Regions from separate parts of the Pseudorhizobium flavum genome, predicted to be linked through region 3. Evidence: predicted binding sites of a transcription regulator. Region 3 holds the regulator's gene; each other region holds the start of a gene.
The links. Region 3 encodes PhoB, which activates phosphate uptake and scavenging genes when phosphate is short. Its sites were predicted from a motif close to TGTCATNNANCTGTCAT; they were not measured.

Region 1: ACEPP2_RS16240 (bifunctional 2',3'-cyclic-nucleotide 2'-phosphodiesterase/3'-nucleotidase) is a predicted target of PhoB. The motif match lies at 1,534-1,550, and genes of this name have one in related genera.
Region 2: ACEPP2_RS08640 (DUF2794 domain-containing protein) is a predicted target of PhoB. The motif match lies at 2,027-2,043, and genes of this name have one in related genera.

The regions. Positions count from the first base shown of each region.
Region 1 covers NZ_JBIOKZ010000008.1:174,390-178,853, reverse strand. The annotation lists gene ACEPP2_RS16240 (bifunctional 2',3'-cyclic-nucleotide 2'-phosphodiesterase/3'-nucleotidase) at 1-1,477, opposite strand, end outside; gene ACEPP2_RS16235 (hypothetical protein) at 1,582-1,779, shown strand; gene ACEPP2_RS16230 (PilZ domain-containing protein) at 1,790-2,107, opposite strand; gene ACEPP2_RS16225 (Lrp/AsnC family transcriptional regulator) at 2,225-2,686, opposite strand; gene ald (alanine dehydrogenase) at 2,842-3,960, shown strand; gene ACEPP2_RS16215 (PadR family transcriptional regulator) at 4,114-4,464, shown strand, end outside.
Region 2 covers NZ_JBIOKZ010000003.1:367,424-371,887, reverse strand. The annotation lists gene ACEPP2_RS08650 (Bax inhibitor-1/YccA family protein) at 216-962, shown strand; gene ACEPP2_RS08645 (GNAT family N-acetyltransferase) at 1,070-1,627, shown strand; gene ACEPP2_RS08640 (DUF2794 domain-containing protein) at 1,624-2,010, opposite strand; gene ACEPP2_RS08635 (DUF1223 domain-containing protein) at 2,266-3,015, opposite strand; gene ACEPP2_RS08630 (sulfite exporter TauE/SafE family protein) at 3,170-3,907, opposite strand; gene acnA (aconitate hydratase AcnA) at 3,982-4,464, opposite strand, start outside.
Region 3 covers NZ_JBIOKZ010000005.1:146,551-151,014, forward strand. The annotation lists gene phnE (phosphonate ABC transporter, permease protein PhnE) at 1-100, shown strand, start outside; gene phnE (phosphonate ABC transporter, permease protein PhnE) at 112-1,611, shown strand; gene phoB (phosphate regulon transcriptional regulator PhoB) at 1,831-2,514, opposite strand; gene phoU (phosphate signaling complex protein PhoU) at 2,532-3,251, opposite strand; gene pstB (phosphate ABC transporter ATP-binding protein PstB) at 3,296-4,111, opposite strand; gene pstA (phosphate ABC transporter permease PstA) at 4,126-4,464, opposite strand, start outside.

The DNA.
Region 1 (4,464 bases), on a different contig from region 3:
GGTTGAACATCCCGGCTGACATTTCGAGCCAGTTCCTGACCTGCTCACCGCTGATCAGCACGGCCTGCACGGTGTTCGGGTAAAGGTAGAGATCGGCGACATTCTTGATGGCGATGTCGCCGGCGGGGACGTCGGTATAATACTCGGCGCCGCCGCGGCCGCCGGCCTTGAAGGGGGCGGCGGCGGAAAGGACCGGAAGGTCCCTGTATTCGCCGTCCTTGAGCATGTCCTTGATGTACCAGGTCTGGGCATTGGAGACGATCTGTACCGACGGATCGTCGGCGACGAGCGCGAAATAGGAATAAAGCGGAGCGGATGTCTTGCCGACCGGGCGGCGGACATAGGCAAGCGTCGCCTCGTGCTCTTCCTTGACGGCCGCCGTCACCTCGGGCTTGTCCTTGACGTCGGCGACGACCTTACGATCCTCATCGCGGTGGTAGATCGGGCGCGCCTCTGTGGTGAAGTCAACGATCTTCCAGCCATTGCCGTCCTTCTCCAGCAGGAAGTCGATCAGGCCCATATGCGAGCCCCAGAAGCCGGCCATGACGGCAGGCTTGCCCATCAGTGTTCCCTTTTCCGCATCCGCTCCGGCGATGCCTTCGAAATCCTTCGGGCCGGGGAAGACGAGATGCTGGTGGCCGGTGAACACCGCGTCTATGCCGTTGACGCCTGCGAGGTAGAGCGAGGCGTTCTCCATCCGCTCGCTCATTCCAGAGCCGTCGATCCCGGAATGGGAAAGCGCGATGATGATGTCGGCGCCTTCCTCCTTCATGACCGGCACCCAGGCCTTGGCAGCGTCCACGATGTCGCGCGTCTGTGCCTTACCTTCCAGATGCTTGGCGTCCCAGACCATGATCTGCGGTGGCACGAAGCCGATGAAGCCGACCTTGACCGGGCTCTCGGCGCCCGAGCCATCGCGGATCTGCTTCTCGAGGATCACGTAGGGCTTGAAGAAGAGTTCATCCTGTTTGGGATCGGAAGCCAGCATGCCCTTGGCGAGATTCGCACAAACATAGGGGAAGCCGGCGCCGCCCAGGACCTTGAACATGAAATCGAGCCCGTAGTTGAACTCGTGGTTGCCGAGCGTCCCTGCATCATAGCCAAGCACGTTCATCGCCTGGATGATGGGATGCTGGTCTCCCTCCTTCATGCCCCGCTCATAGGCGATGTAGTCGCCCATCGGATTGCCCTGCAGGAAGTCGCCATTGTCGATCAGCATCGAATTGCCTGCCTCCGCCCTGATCGAATCGATAAGTGATGCGGTGCGGGCGAGGCCCATCGTGTCGTTCGGCTTGTCGCCATAATAGTCGTAGGGAAGCACATGCACGTGGATGTCGGTCGTTTCCATGATGCGAAGATGCGCCTGGTTCGCCTGTGCGCGCGCCGCGAACGGGTGCAGCACAACCAGCGCCGACGTGGCGGCGAGGCCGCCGAGCAGCGAACGACGTGTCAGGGAAGGCAGTGAGATGGACGGCATGGTCAGCTCCTGGATTGCAGATGGCGAGGAAAGACTATGCGCAATGGCACGGAAGTACATCGGCAAAATGACAGGGTCGGCTGAAGGTGCCCGATGCGGCGCAGGTGCTTGTTTTCAGTGGGAGCAACGCCAACCCGGCAGAGCTGGATCTTCGCCAGCTCGACCAGGCAACCACGTCAAGCACCGGCACCGTGACGCTCGGTGTCGACCTGAACCGGAGCTACTGGAACGACCTGAGTCGCTCATTCGGAGCCAAGGGCGTCCAGCCTTACGATTTCAAGGTTCAGGTGGATCGGCAATAGGACCGCCGTGTCAGCGGCTCACGACAGGCTTCACGTCCCGGTGGAAGAACCGGAAATAGGAGGAGACCTGGGCCAGCGCATTGCTGTTCAGGTGCAACTGGATGCCGATCCTGCTGCCGCGGTACCACCTCACGGTCCCTTCAATGAAGCCGAGTTCTTCGCTCTCGATCTTCACCTTGCTTCCCTGCGCGGCGCTGAAGGGTCTATCCAGCTCCAGCGCGATACCGGTCGCGGAAAGGTCAACGACTTTGCCGGTCGCAGACTGGTTGAGATGCGTTACGGTTCCGTAGATGCGCGTCCTCACGCGTTCCGCGCTACGGTTGCTCATGCCGAGAGTATTCGCGCCCATCATCGGACCCCCGCCCCATTGTGTTGCCCGATCCTCTTTTAGCGCCAACTCGTTGCGGTCCGGTGAGGGCGTTTCCTAAAATTGGACGTGTCCGCGTCAGAGCCCGACATTGGGACGGTCGAGCACCTCGCGGAGAGCGAAGCTGGAATTGATCTTCACCACATGGGGAAGCGCAGACAGCCAGTCCCGGTGGATGCGCTCGTAGTCTTCCAGATCCTTGGCGGCGACGCGCAGGATATAGTCGTACTCGCCCGACATCAGGTAGCAGACGAGTACATTCGGGCACCGTTTTACGGCGGCCTCGAATTCGGCGAGCGTCCTAGCGAACTGGCCGGAGAGCGAGATGTGGACGATCACCATCATCTTGTAGTCGAGCGCCTTGTTCGACAGGCGGGCGTGATAGCCGCTGATCGTCCCTTCAGTCTCGAGCGTGGCAAGTCTTCGCGAGCAGGCTGACTGGGACAGCCCGACCCGGGCCGCGAGCTCTGCGTTGGATATGCGGCCATCCTGCTGAAGTATCCGCATCATCGCAAGATCAATGGCATCCAGGGTTCTCATCGCAACAAATTCGCGTTCTGTTATCAATGGGCGCAAATATCTTCGAGAAATGGGGCCTTGCCAAGGGACCTTCGCAAGGACATTGCCCGCGTTATCTGCTCTGGTTTCATCCTCGCTAAATTATGCCTCAGGCGACAACACAGAGAGGAACGTGCATGCGTGTCGGGTGTCCGAAGGAAATCAAAAACCATGAATACCGTGTGGGGCTGACGCCTGCGGCGGTGCGCGAATATGTGGCGCACGGCCACGAGGTGCTGGTGGAAACGAAGGCGGGCGCCGGTATCGGTGCCGACGACAGTGCCTATGTCGCGGCGGGGGCGAGAATCGCCAGGAGCGCCCAGGAAGTCTTTGAAACCGCGGACATGGTCGTGAAGGTGAAGGAGCCGCAACCGCAGGAATGGGCCCAACTGCGCGAAGGCCAGATACTCTACACCTATCTACATCTGGCACCGGACCCGGAGCAGGCCCAAGGCCTTCTTGCCTCAGGGGTCACCGCCGTGGCGTACGAGACCGTGACAGACGAGCGGGGCGGACTGCCCTTGCTGGCCCCGATGTCGGAAGTGGCGGGCAGGCTATCCATCCAGGCAGGAGCGACCGCGTTGCAGAAAGCCAATGGAGGCCGTGGCGTGCTGCTCGGCGGCGTACCCGGCGTCCTGCCGGCCAAGGTGGCGGTAATCGGCGGTGGTGTGGTTGGTTCACACGCCGCACAGATGGCCGTCGGCCTCGGCGCCGAAGTGACCATACTCGATCGCTCGCTGCCGCGACTGCGCCAGTTGGACGATATCTTCAACGGTCGTGTCCGCACTCGCTACTCGACGATCGAGGCGCTTGAGGAGGAGGTTTTTACCGCCGACCTCGTCATTGGTGCGGTTCTCATCCCGGGAGCGGCCGCGCCCAAGCTCGTCACGCGGGAAATGCTGTCCGGCATGAAGCGCGGGGCCGTGATCGTCGATGTGGCGATCGACCAGGGCGGCTGCTTCGAGACCTCGCAGGCGACGACGCATTCCGACCCGACCTACGAGGTCGACGGCGTCATTCACTACTGCGTCGCCAACATGCCGGGTGCCGTGCCCATCACCTCGGCCCAGGCGCTCAACAATGCGACGCTGCACTACGGTCTGGCGTTGGCAGATCATGGCCTGCGGGCCATCGCCGAGGATCGCCATCTGCGCAACGGCCTCAACGTCCATCGCGGCCGGGTCACCAATCGCGCCGTTGCGGATGCTCTGGGCTATGAAGCCTTTGCCCCGGAGAGCCTGCTCAACGTAGCGTGAAAATATATCGAAGATAGCGGCACGAGAGAACGCCGCAGTTATGCAGACCATTGGCGCCGCGGGTTCTCCCCTCGGCGCCTTTTTGTTCCGTGAGGACTTGATCTGGAGCTAAACAGGTATAACTTAGATATATCGAATACGAAGGAGATCGAGATGTTCAAGGACAGAAATGGAAACTGTGACGGCCACGGTCGGCATCGGCGCTTCAAGGTCGAGGCCATGTTGGCGATGCCCGGCGGACCCTTCCGGCGCGGCGGCGGGCGCCATGGCGGCGGGCATGGGCGGGGATTTGGCGACGAGGGTGATGGCCGCATCGGCCGCTTCCTCATGCAGGGCGACCTGCGCCTGGTCGTCCTGGCGCTGGTCGAGAAGGAGCCCCGTCACGGCTATGAGATCATCAAACATATCGAGGACCTGACCTACGGGTTCTACGCACCCAGTCCGGGGGTCATCTACCCGACGCTCACCTACTTGGAGGAGGCAGGTTATGTCGTCGCCGAGCAG
Region 2 (4,464 bases), on a different contig from region 3:
TCGCCGGCTTCCGGAGCACGGCCTGATCACATCCGCGTCAGCGGAGGCATTTCGGCGCCTCCGGCGCTGCCGATTCGACGCAATTCGCCGCCTAACCACTTGTAGAACAGGCGATCTGCCATCATATTCGGCGCAGGCATGCTGAGCTCCGCAGCGGCGCCTGGGATCGTCGGTCCCGACACCGTGACTAAACACGGAGCTTGAATGAGGAAACTATGGCTGACTTCAAAAACTACCAGAACCGTATGGCGCAGGGCCACGCGCAAGCGGGGGCGATGATCGACGAAGGTCTCCGCGCCTATATGCTCAAGGTCTACAACCTGATGGCGCTGGGCCTGGCGATCACCGGCGTTGCGGCTTTCCTGACATGGCAGATGGCGGTTGCCGATGGCCAGCTGACCGGCTTCGGGCAGATGCTCTATGCCAGCCCGCTGAAGTGGGTGATCATGCTGGCCCCGCTCGGCATGGTGTTCTTCCTGAGCTTCCGCATCAATTCGATGAGCGTCGCTGCAGCCCAGATGACCTTCTGGATCTATGCGGCAATGATGGGTCTCTCGTTGTCCTCGATCTTCCTGGTCTTTACCGGTGAGAGCATCGTCCAGACGTTCTTCGTGACCGCCGCCTCCTTCGGTGCGCTGTCGCTCTACGGCTATACGACGAAGAAGGACTTGTCGGGCTTCGGCACCTTCCTGATCATGGGCCTGTTCGGCCTGATCATCGCCTCGATCGTCAACATCTTCCTGCAGTCTTCGGCAATGGGCTTCGCCATTTCGGTGATCGGGGTTCTCGTCTTCGCCGGCCTGACCGCCTACGACACGCAGAAGATCAAGGAAATGTACTGGGACGGCGACGAAGCCGTGGTGGCTGGCCGCAAGGCTATCATGGGTGCCCTCACCCTCTACCTCGACTTCATCAACCTGTTCATGTTCCTCCTGCAGTTCCTCGGCAATCGCAACGAGTAGCGGCATCGGAAACAGCAGACGAAAAGGCGGCCTCCGGGCCGCCTTTTTTTGTTGCCCAGCGTGCGCTGCGGCAATAGGTTCGCTCAGTTCCTCCTCGGCATCACCCCATGACCTTCATCCTGCGCGACGCTTCACCTTCCGATCTCCCGGCAATCACGGCCATATATGAAGACTGCGTCCTGAACGGGACAGCGAGCTACGAGCTCGACCCACCCGACACGGTTGAAATGGAAGCCCGCTTCGCCGCAATCTGCGGCAAAGGCTACCCCTACATCGCCGCCGAGGATCCGGACGGTAATCTCCTCGGATATGCCTACGCGTCCGCCTTCCGGACCCGACCCGCCTATCGCTGGCTCGTCGAGGACTCCATCTACCTTGCCCCCGAAGCCCGCGGCCGCGGGATCGGCAAGGCACTGCTATCCGAACTGCTGACGCGCTGCACCAGCCTGGGTTTCCGGCAGATGGTGGCGGTGATCGGCGGCGCGAGCCCCGCATCCATTGCCGTCCACGAAACCCTCGGCTTCAGGACCACCGGCAGGCTGGAGGCAACCGGCTTCAAGCATGGCCGGTGGCTCGACACCGTACTCATGCAGCTTTCTCTCGGGGATGGAGCCACCACGGATCCGGACGCCCTTGCCTATCCCGGCACCCTCTACCCAGGCTAATCGATCAGCTTCAGCACCTTGTCGAAGACCCGCAGCACCTGCGGCAGCTCGTGGCCCCGCTTGAGGATCATCCCGTGCGCGTTGACAACACAGTACTGGCCCTGCTTGGCCGCCAGCTTCGGGTTCTTCTCGATCCGGTAGAGCGGCATCTCGCCGGAACGCTTGAAGATCGAGAAGACCGCGCGGTCCTTCAAATGATCGATGGCATAGTCCTTCCACTCGCCCTCGCCAACCATGCGTCCGTAGATCCGCAGGATGGCATCCAACTCTCGCCGGTGGAAGGTGACGGGGACGGGGTCTCGGCTCTGGCGGTATTCGGTCAGGCTAACGACGACGTCGTCTTCTTGGCTGCGGAGGCCCCGCAAATCCGGCTGATCCGTCATCACGACTCCATGAATGATGTCAATCGCATTACAGTTTGCCTCAGCGGGGGCAAAAAGCAATCGGCTGCGCATCTTTTGACAAACCGCAGCGGGTTTTTAATCTTGCCGCATTTCGAACAAAACACTGCCGGATTCCCGGACAAAAGTCCGAGCGTTGGTTGGCTTTTTCAGCCCCAATAGATCCGGCCCGGTTGCATTGACCCTTACCCCCAGCCCCCCAATGTCTCCGGGTCGGATCGCTTCCAAGCAGCGTTTCTAGTTGCGCTTGCGCCCTGCCATCAGGATCGTCGCCCCGAGGATGGACGCTGGCTCCCCGCCGGAGCCTGAGCGCTGCAGCAGGATTGCGCACCCATCTTTCTTCCACTTGCCCATGAACTTGCCCGGAAGTGACAGCTTGAGCGGCTTTCCTTGCCACATGCCGACCGACTGCACATCGTAGACGCTGTGCCAGTATTCTATGGTCTTGCCGGCATTCTCGCCCTTCGAGACCTCGACATCCTGCCGCTTGGTAAAATACGCGACGACTACTTCGGCCTCGCCCTGGCCTTCGCCGATCTCGATCTCGATCTCCTTGCCCCGCATGCGGGCGACAACCGGCACCGTCAGGCCCTGGCCTTCGGCCTTGAGCCTCTCCACGGTGGCGGTGATCGTGCTGAGTTCCGTCCCCTTCACGTGATCCCGGCCATTGATCACCGCCTGGGGCGTGTAGACGCCGGTTCGGCCGAGCGATTCGGCATACCCGTACTGCCGTTCCGTATTGGCCTTGGAGCTGAGCGTATCGGTCCAGCCAAGGTAGTTCCAGTAATCGACGTGGTAGGAGAGGGCGACGACATCGCCTTGATGTACGAGTTTCTTCAACACGGCATCTGCCGGCGGGCAGGATGAGCATCCCTGCGATGTGAACAGCTCGACCACGCCTTTCGGCGTCTGGCCCTCTTCTGCCGAGGCTGCGGCGGCAGCCAGGACACCGGCAAGGAATATCGCTCTGCGGACGATGGGCAGCATGAACGCAAACCTCTTGAACTGACATTTGTTAGCCACGGCTGACCGCGGGGATCAAGAGGCTAACGGAAGAACTCGGGCCAAAGTAACCGGGCGGACGGCTCAAGAGGAAGTCACGATGGGGTGAGGAGCTTCGACGTCCGCACCCACGCAACAGTCACATCAACTGCTGGAGACCCTGCAGCAGATAGACCCCACCGATACCGGTGACGATCCAGCGTGTCCAGCTTCGGAAGGACACGTCCGTGATCCGCTGCAGGATGATGTTGCCGGTCCGCGTCCCCAAAATGGCGATCGGGGCGGCCAGAAGGATCGCGAGCCAGTCTGATGCAGGCAGTGCGGCAGCAGCCTGCCAGTAGAAGACCACCTTTGTCGCATGCGAAACGAGCTGCATTGCCGCCTTCGTGGCGATGACCTTGCGGCGATCCATCATGGTGCGGATGAAGAAGATGTCGATCGTCGGCCCGGAGACACCAACCCCCATGGCAAGAGCTCCGGCGACGAAGCCGCAGGCGAGGGCGTGAGACGGGCGGGAGGCATCCAGTTGCAGGCGCTGGACCGGCAGCCAGACGAGAATGGGCATCAGCCCGAGAACAACGGATACGACAATGAGGTTTGGCGTGTAGTCCACCACCGTCAGCACAGCCGCCGCGATCAGGAGGCCGAGACACAGGATCGCCAGGATCCGGTAATCGATGTAATGCCGCGAAAACCAGGCGCGGGAGCCGTTGGCGACCATCTGGATCACGCCGTGCACGGCGATCGCAGTGGCGACCGGCATCAGGAAAAGCAGGACCCAGAGAAGGATCAGCCCGCCGGCCATGCCGAACACGCCGGAAAGCAGCGATGTCAGGAAGACCGTCAGCGCCATGCCTGCGAGGATGGCTGGGCTCAAGGATATGCTCCGGCGAATACGTCCCAGGCCGCGGAAACACCCGCCGGACAGGTCCGGCGGGTGCAGGTTGATTGTCAGGCTGCCAGATCGCGGAGAACGGTCTGCAGGATGCCGCCATTGTTCATGTAGGTGACCTCATCGAGGGTATCGATGCGGCAGAGGATGTTCACTTCCTTCACCGAACCGTCACCGTAGGTGATCTTCGCCGTCTTCCATTCGCGCGGCTTGATCGGACCTTCCAGCCCCTCGATCGTCACCGTCTCGTCGCCCTTGAGGTTGAGGCTGGCCCAGCTGGTGCCTTCCTCGAGGACGAAGGGAACGACGCCCATGCCGACCAGGTTCGAGCGGTGGATACGCTCGAACGACTGCGCAATCACAGCCTTGACCCCGAGAAGATTGGTACCCTTCGCGGCCCAGTCACGGGACGAACCGTTGCCGTATTCGACGCCGGCAAAGATGACGAGCGGGACACCTTCTTCCTTGTACTTCATGGCCGCGTCGTAGATCGACATCTCTTCCTTCGACGGATAGTGGATTGTGTATCCACCTTCCTTGCC
Region 3 (4,464 bases):
GATCGTCCTGCTCCTTCTCCTGACCATCATCGCCGTAGACCAGTTTTCCGCATGGCTGCGTCGCAGGCTGGTCGGCGACCAGGCATTCCAGACAATCTGAGCGAGGCTGCCATGACCGTTCTCAACACAGCCGAAATGGACGCGTTGGCGGCGCGCCATCCCGAGCTCCTGCACCGCTCTATCTGGCAGCGCTTCCGCATCCCGATCATCGCATCGGCGGCCATTCTCTACTTCATCTTCGCCTGGTGGTTCTTCGCTGTCGGCAAGGTGGTCGGCGGCGCGAACTGGGGCCTTGCAGGAAACTACCTCGCCGACTGGGTCTCCTACGAAATCCGGCCCGACATCGACATCGCCTCCGACGGATCCATGCAGATCACCTATCCGCGCTTCGATCCGATTGGCCCGAACCCCAATCCGGACTGGCTCGAGGCGAAACGCGAGACGGTAACGCGCAGGGTCGAGATGCCGGCGGCCGCTCCCTCCCAATCGGGCCAGGCCACATCGAGCTTCAGCTTCATGGCGCCCGCACCCGCCCAGCAGCCGGCCGCACCGGCGGCGCCTACTGTCGAGACACGAACCGAGGAGATCGTGACCGAAGCCGTCGTCCGCATGGGCTCCTCCCACACCATTGATGTCCAGCCGGACCGTGTCGTCCTCACGCGCGGCGGCGAAACGGTGACGCTGCTGCTCGATCGGGACGCAGAGGAAGTCCACGTCCAGGGCCCGCTTCCGGAATGGGTGGAACAGCGATCGATTGGGGGGCGGGTGACGGCGTTTTTCGGCTTCTCCGGATGGGTTGACGTCAGCGACGACCGCGTTCGCATCCGCAAGCGCTTCCTCGGCTGGGAGAACTTCCTCTTCGATACAAATTCCGCCTTCTTCGGCAAGTCGTCGGGCGAGATTGTCTCGCTGATCTTTACCGGCGAGCGGATCGACCCGGCTAGGTCCAACCTGTCGCTCGCCTGGAGCGACATCCTCCACAACCCGTCCTGGCAGCATCTCGACGTCTGGACGAAGCTCCTGCAGACCATCGTCATGGCCTTCATCGGCACGTTGTTCGCCATGATCGTCGCCTTTCCCCTCTCCTTCATCGCCGCCCGCAACATCTTCCGCAACCGGCCGGCGAACCAGCTGACGAAGCGCCTGTTCGACTTCCTCCGTTCGGTCGACATGCTGATCTGGGCGCTGTTCTTCACACGTGCCTTCGGCCCGGGGCCGCTCGCCGGCATCTCTGCCATCTTCTTCACCGACACCGGAACGCTCGGCAAGCTCTATGCCGAGGCGCTGGAGAACATTGACGACAAGCAGCGCGAAGGCGTCCGCTCGGTAGGCGCACCGCCGGTCACCGTCCAGCGCTACGGCGTCCTGCCGCAGGTCATGCCGGTCTTTGCCTCACAGGCGCTCTACTTCTGGGAGTCCAATACCCGATCCGCGACGATCATCGGTGCGGTGGGAGCCGGCGGCATCGGCCTCAAGCTGTGGGAGGCGATGCGCACCAATTCCGACTGGGAGAACGTCGCCTACATGGTGCTGCTCATTCTCATCGTCATCTTCCTCTTCGACGGGATCTCGAACGCATTGCGCTCCCGGCTGATCGGCAGGGAGAGGTGACGGAGGCCTTTACGACCGAGCAATCCGAGCCTCCGACCGGCTTCGGTTTATGAAAACTCCAGAACCGCGCCGGGAACGGTCGCGGCTCTTTTCCTGCCACTCCTGTCCTCGGTTATCACCCTCCCCTCGAAATGCTGGCGCGCCCCAAAACGAGAAGAGCAGCCGCACTGCGGGCCGCTGCTCTGAGGTCTTCGGATCGCGTTCCGGGATGTCGGGCGCCTAGCCCTCTAGGGAGTAGCCGGCGCCGCGGACCGTGCGGATTACATCGGGCATGTTGGAGAAGTTGAGGGCCTTGCGCAGCCGGCCGACATGGACGTCCACCGTACGCTCGTCGACATAGATGTCATGGCCCCAGACGCCATCGAGCAGCTGCGCCCGAGAGTAGACGCGTCCCGGTGCCGACATCAGGAATTCCAGCAAGCGGAATTCGGTCGGACCCAACCGCACCTCCCGGCTCTTGCGGTGAACGCGATGGGTTTCACGGTCGAGCTCGATATCGCCGCAACGGAGCACGGTTGATAATACCTCGGGCTTGGCACGCCGGAGCATCGCCCTGACGCGAGCCATCAGTTCGGGCGTCGAGAACGGTTTGACCACATAGTCGTCGGCGCCGGTCGCCAGGCCGCGAACCCGCTCGCTCTCCTCACCGCGCGCCGTCAGCATGATGATCGGCAGGCGCTCGGTCTCGCGGCGCTGGCGCAGGCGACGGCAAAGCTCGATCCCGGATACGCCGGGCAGCATCCAGTCAAGAATGAGGAGGTCCGGAACGCGCTCCTGGAGGCGCAGTTCGGCCTCGTCCCCCTTGACGATGGTTTCAACCTCGTAGCCTTCGGCCTCGAGGTTGTAGCGGAGAAGGACGCTGAGGGCCTCCTCGTCCTCTACGACGGTGATCTTTGGCTGCATGAAAAGGCTCCGCGATCCTAGTCGTCGCTCAGGACGGCGCTCAGCGTGTTGGACCGGTCATCCTTTGGCCGCTCACCCTCCGGCTGCGAGCCGGTCGCCATGTAGTAGATCGTCTCTGCGATGTTCGTGGCATGGTCGCCGATGCGCTCGATGTTCTTGGCGCAGAAGAGCAGATGGGTGCAGCTCGTGATGTTGCGCGGATCCTCCATCATGTAGGTGAGGAGCTCGCGGAACAGCGAGGTGTACATGGCGTCGATTTCCTCGTCGCGCTCGCGGATGGCTTCCGCCTTCTCAGCCGAGCGCGTGACATAGACGTCGAGCACTTCCTTGAGCTGGACCAGCGCCAGTTCCGACAGATGCTCGATGCCACGTGCAAGGTTGCGCGGGATGCCCGTTTCCTGGACCGCGATCACCCGCTTGGCAGTATTCTTGCCGAGGTCCCCTACCCGCTCCAGGTCAGCCGCGATGCGAAGCGATCCGATTACCTCGCGGAGGTCGGCCGCCATGGGCTGGCGCTTGGCGATCGTCACGATGGCCTTCTCGCCGATCTCGCGTTCCGCGTGATCCAGGATCACATCGTCGGAAATCACCTTCTGGGCAAGTGCGGTATCGGAATTGACCAAGGCGCGAACCGCGTCGCCGCACATCTGCTCGGCAAGGCCGCCCATCTCGGAAATCCGGCGGGCCAGGTATTTCAACTCCTCGTCGAAAGCCGACGTGATGTGGGATGATGGCATGATCCAGTTCCTCAGTGTCTTGGTAGCGCGCGGTCCACCGCGGATCAGCCGAAGCGACCCATGATGTAGTCCTGTGTGCGCTGGTCGTTCGGGTTGGTGAACATCTTGTCCGTGTCATCCTCTTCGACGAGATGGCCAAGATGGAACATTGCGGTGCGCTGCGACACGCGGGCGGCCTGCTGCATGGAATGGGTGACGATGACGATCGAATAGTTCGCCCGCAGTTCGTGAATCAGTTCCTCCACCCTTGCGGTGGCGATCGGGTCGAGTGCCGAACAGGGCTCGTCCATGAGGATGACTTCCGGCGACACGGCAACCGCACGGGCGATGCACAGGCGCTGCTGCTGCCCGCCCGAAAGACCCGTCCCGGCCTCGTGAAGGCGATCCTTCACCTCGTTCCAGAGGCCTGCCTTCTGGAGGCTGCTTTCGACGATCTGATCAAGATCGGCTTTCGAACGGGCAAGACCATGGATGCGGGGCCCGTAGGCGACATTCTCGAAGATGGACTTCGGAAACGGGTTGGGCTTCTGGAAGACCATGCCGACGCGCGCACGCAGTTCCACGACATCAATGTCCGGGTCCTGAATGTCCTGGCCGTCCAGCGTGATCTTGCCGGTCACACGGGCATTCGCGATCGTGTCGTTCATGCGATTCAGGCAGCGCAGGAAGGTCGACTTGCCGCAGCCGGAGGGTCCAATCAGAGCGGTGACGGTGTTCTTGCGCACGCCGAGGTTGACGTCGAACAGCGCCCGTTTGTCGCCGTAGTAGACGGAGACGTCCTGGCCAATCATCTTGTAGTCGATCTCGTTCATCTTCTTTACCAAGGCTTTTTCAGTGGCGGCTTCCGACAGGATGTTCATCGCTCTGTTCTCCATTACCACCGGCGCTCGAAGCGGCGACGCAGTATGACTGCGACAAGGTTCATGACGAGCAGGAATACCAGCAGGACGATGATCGCACCGGATGCGCGCTCCACAAAAGCAGGGTCGCCGCGCTGCGTCCAGTTGTAGACCTGGACAGGCAGAGCCGAAGCGGGATCGAAAAATCCTTCCGGAGGTCCCGCGGGATATTCGCGCACGAAGGCGACCATGCCGATCAAAAGCAGCGGTGCCGTCTCACCGAGCGCCTGGGCGAGTCCAATGATCGTGCCGGTGAGGATACCGGGCATGGCCAGCGGCAGGACGTGGTGGAATACAGACTGCATCTTGGATGC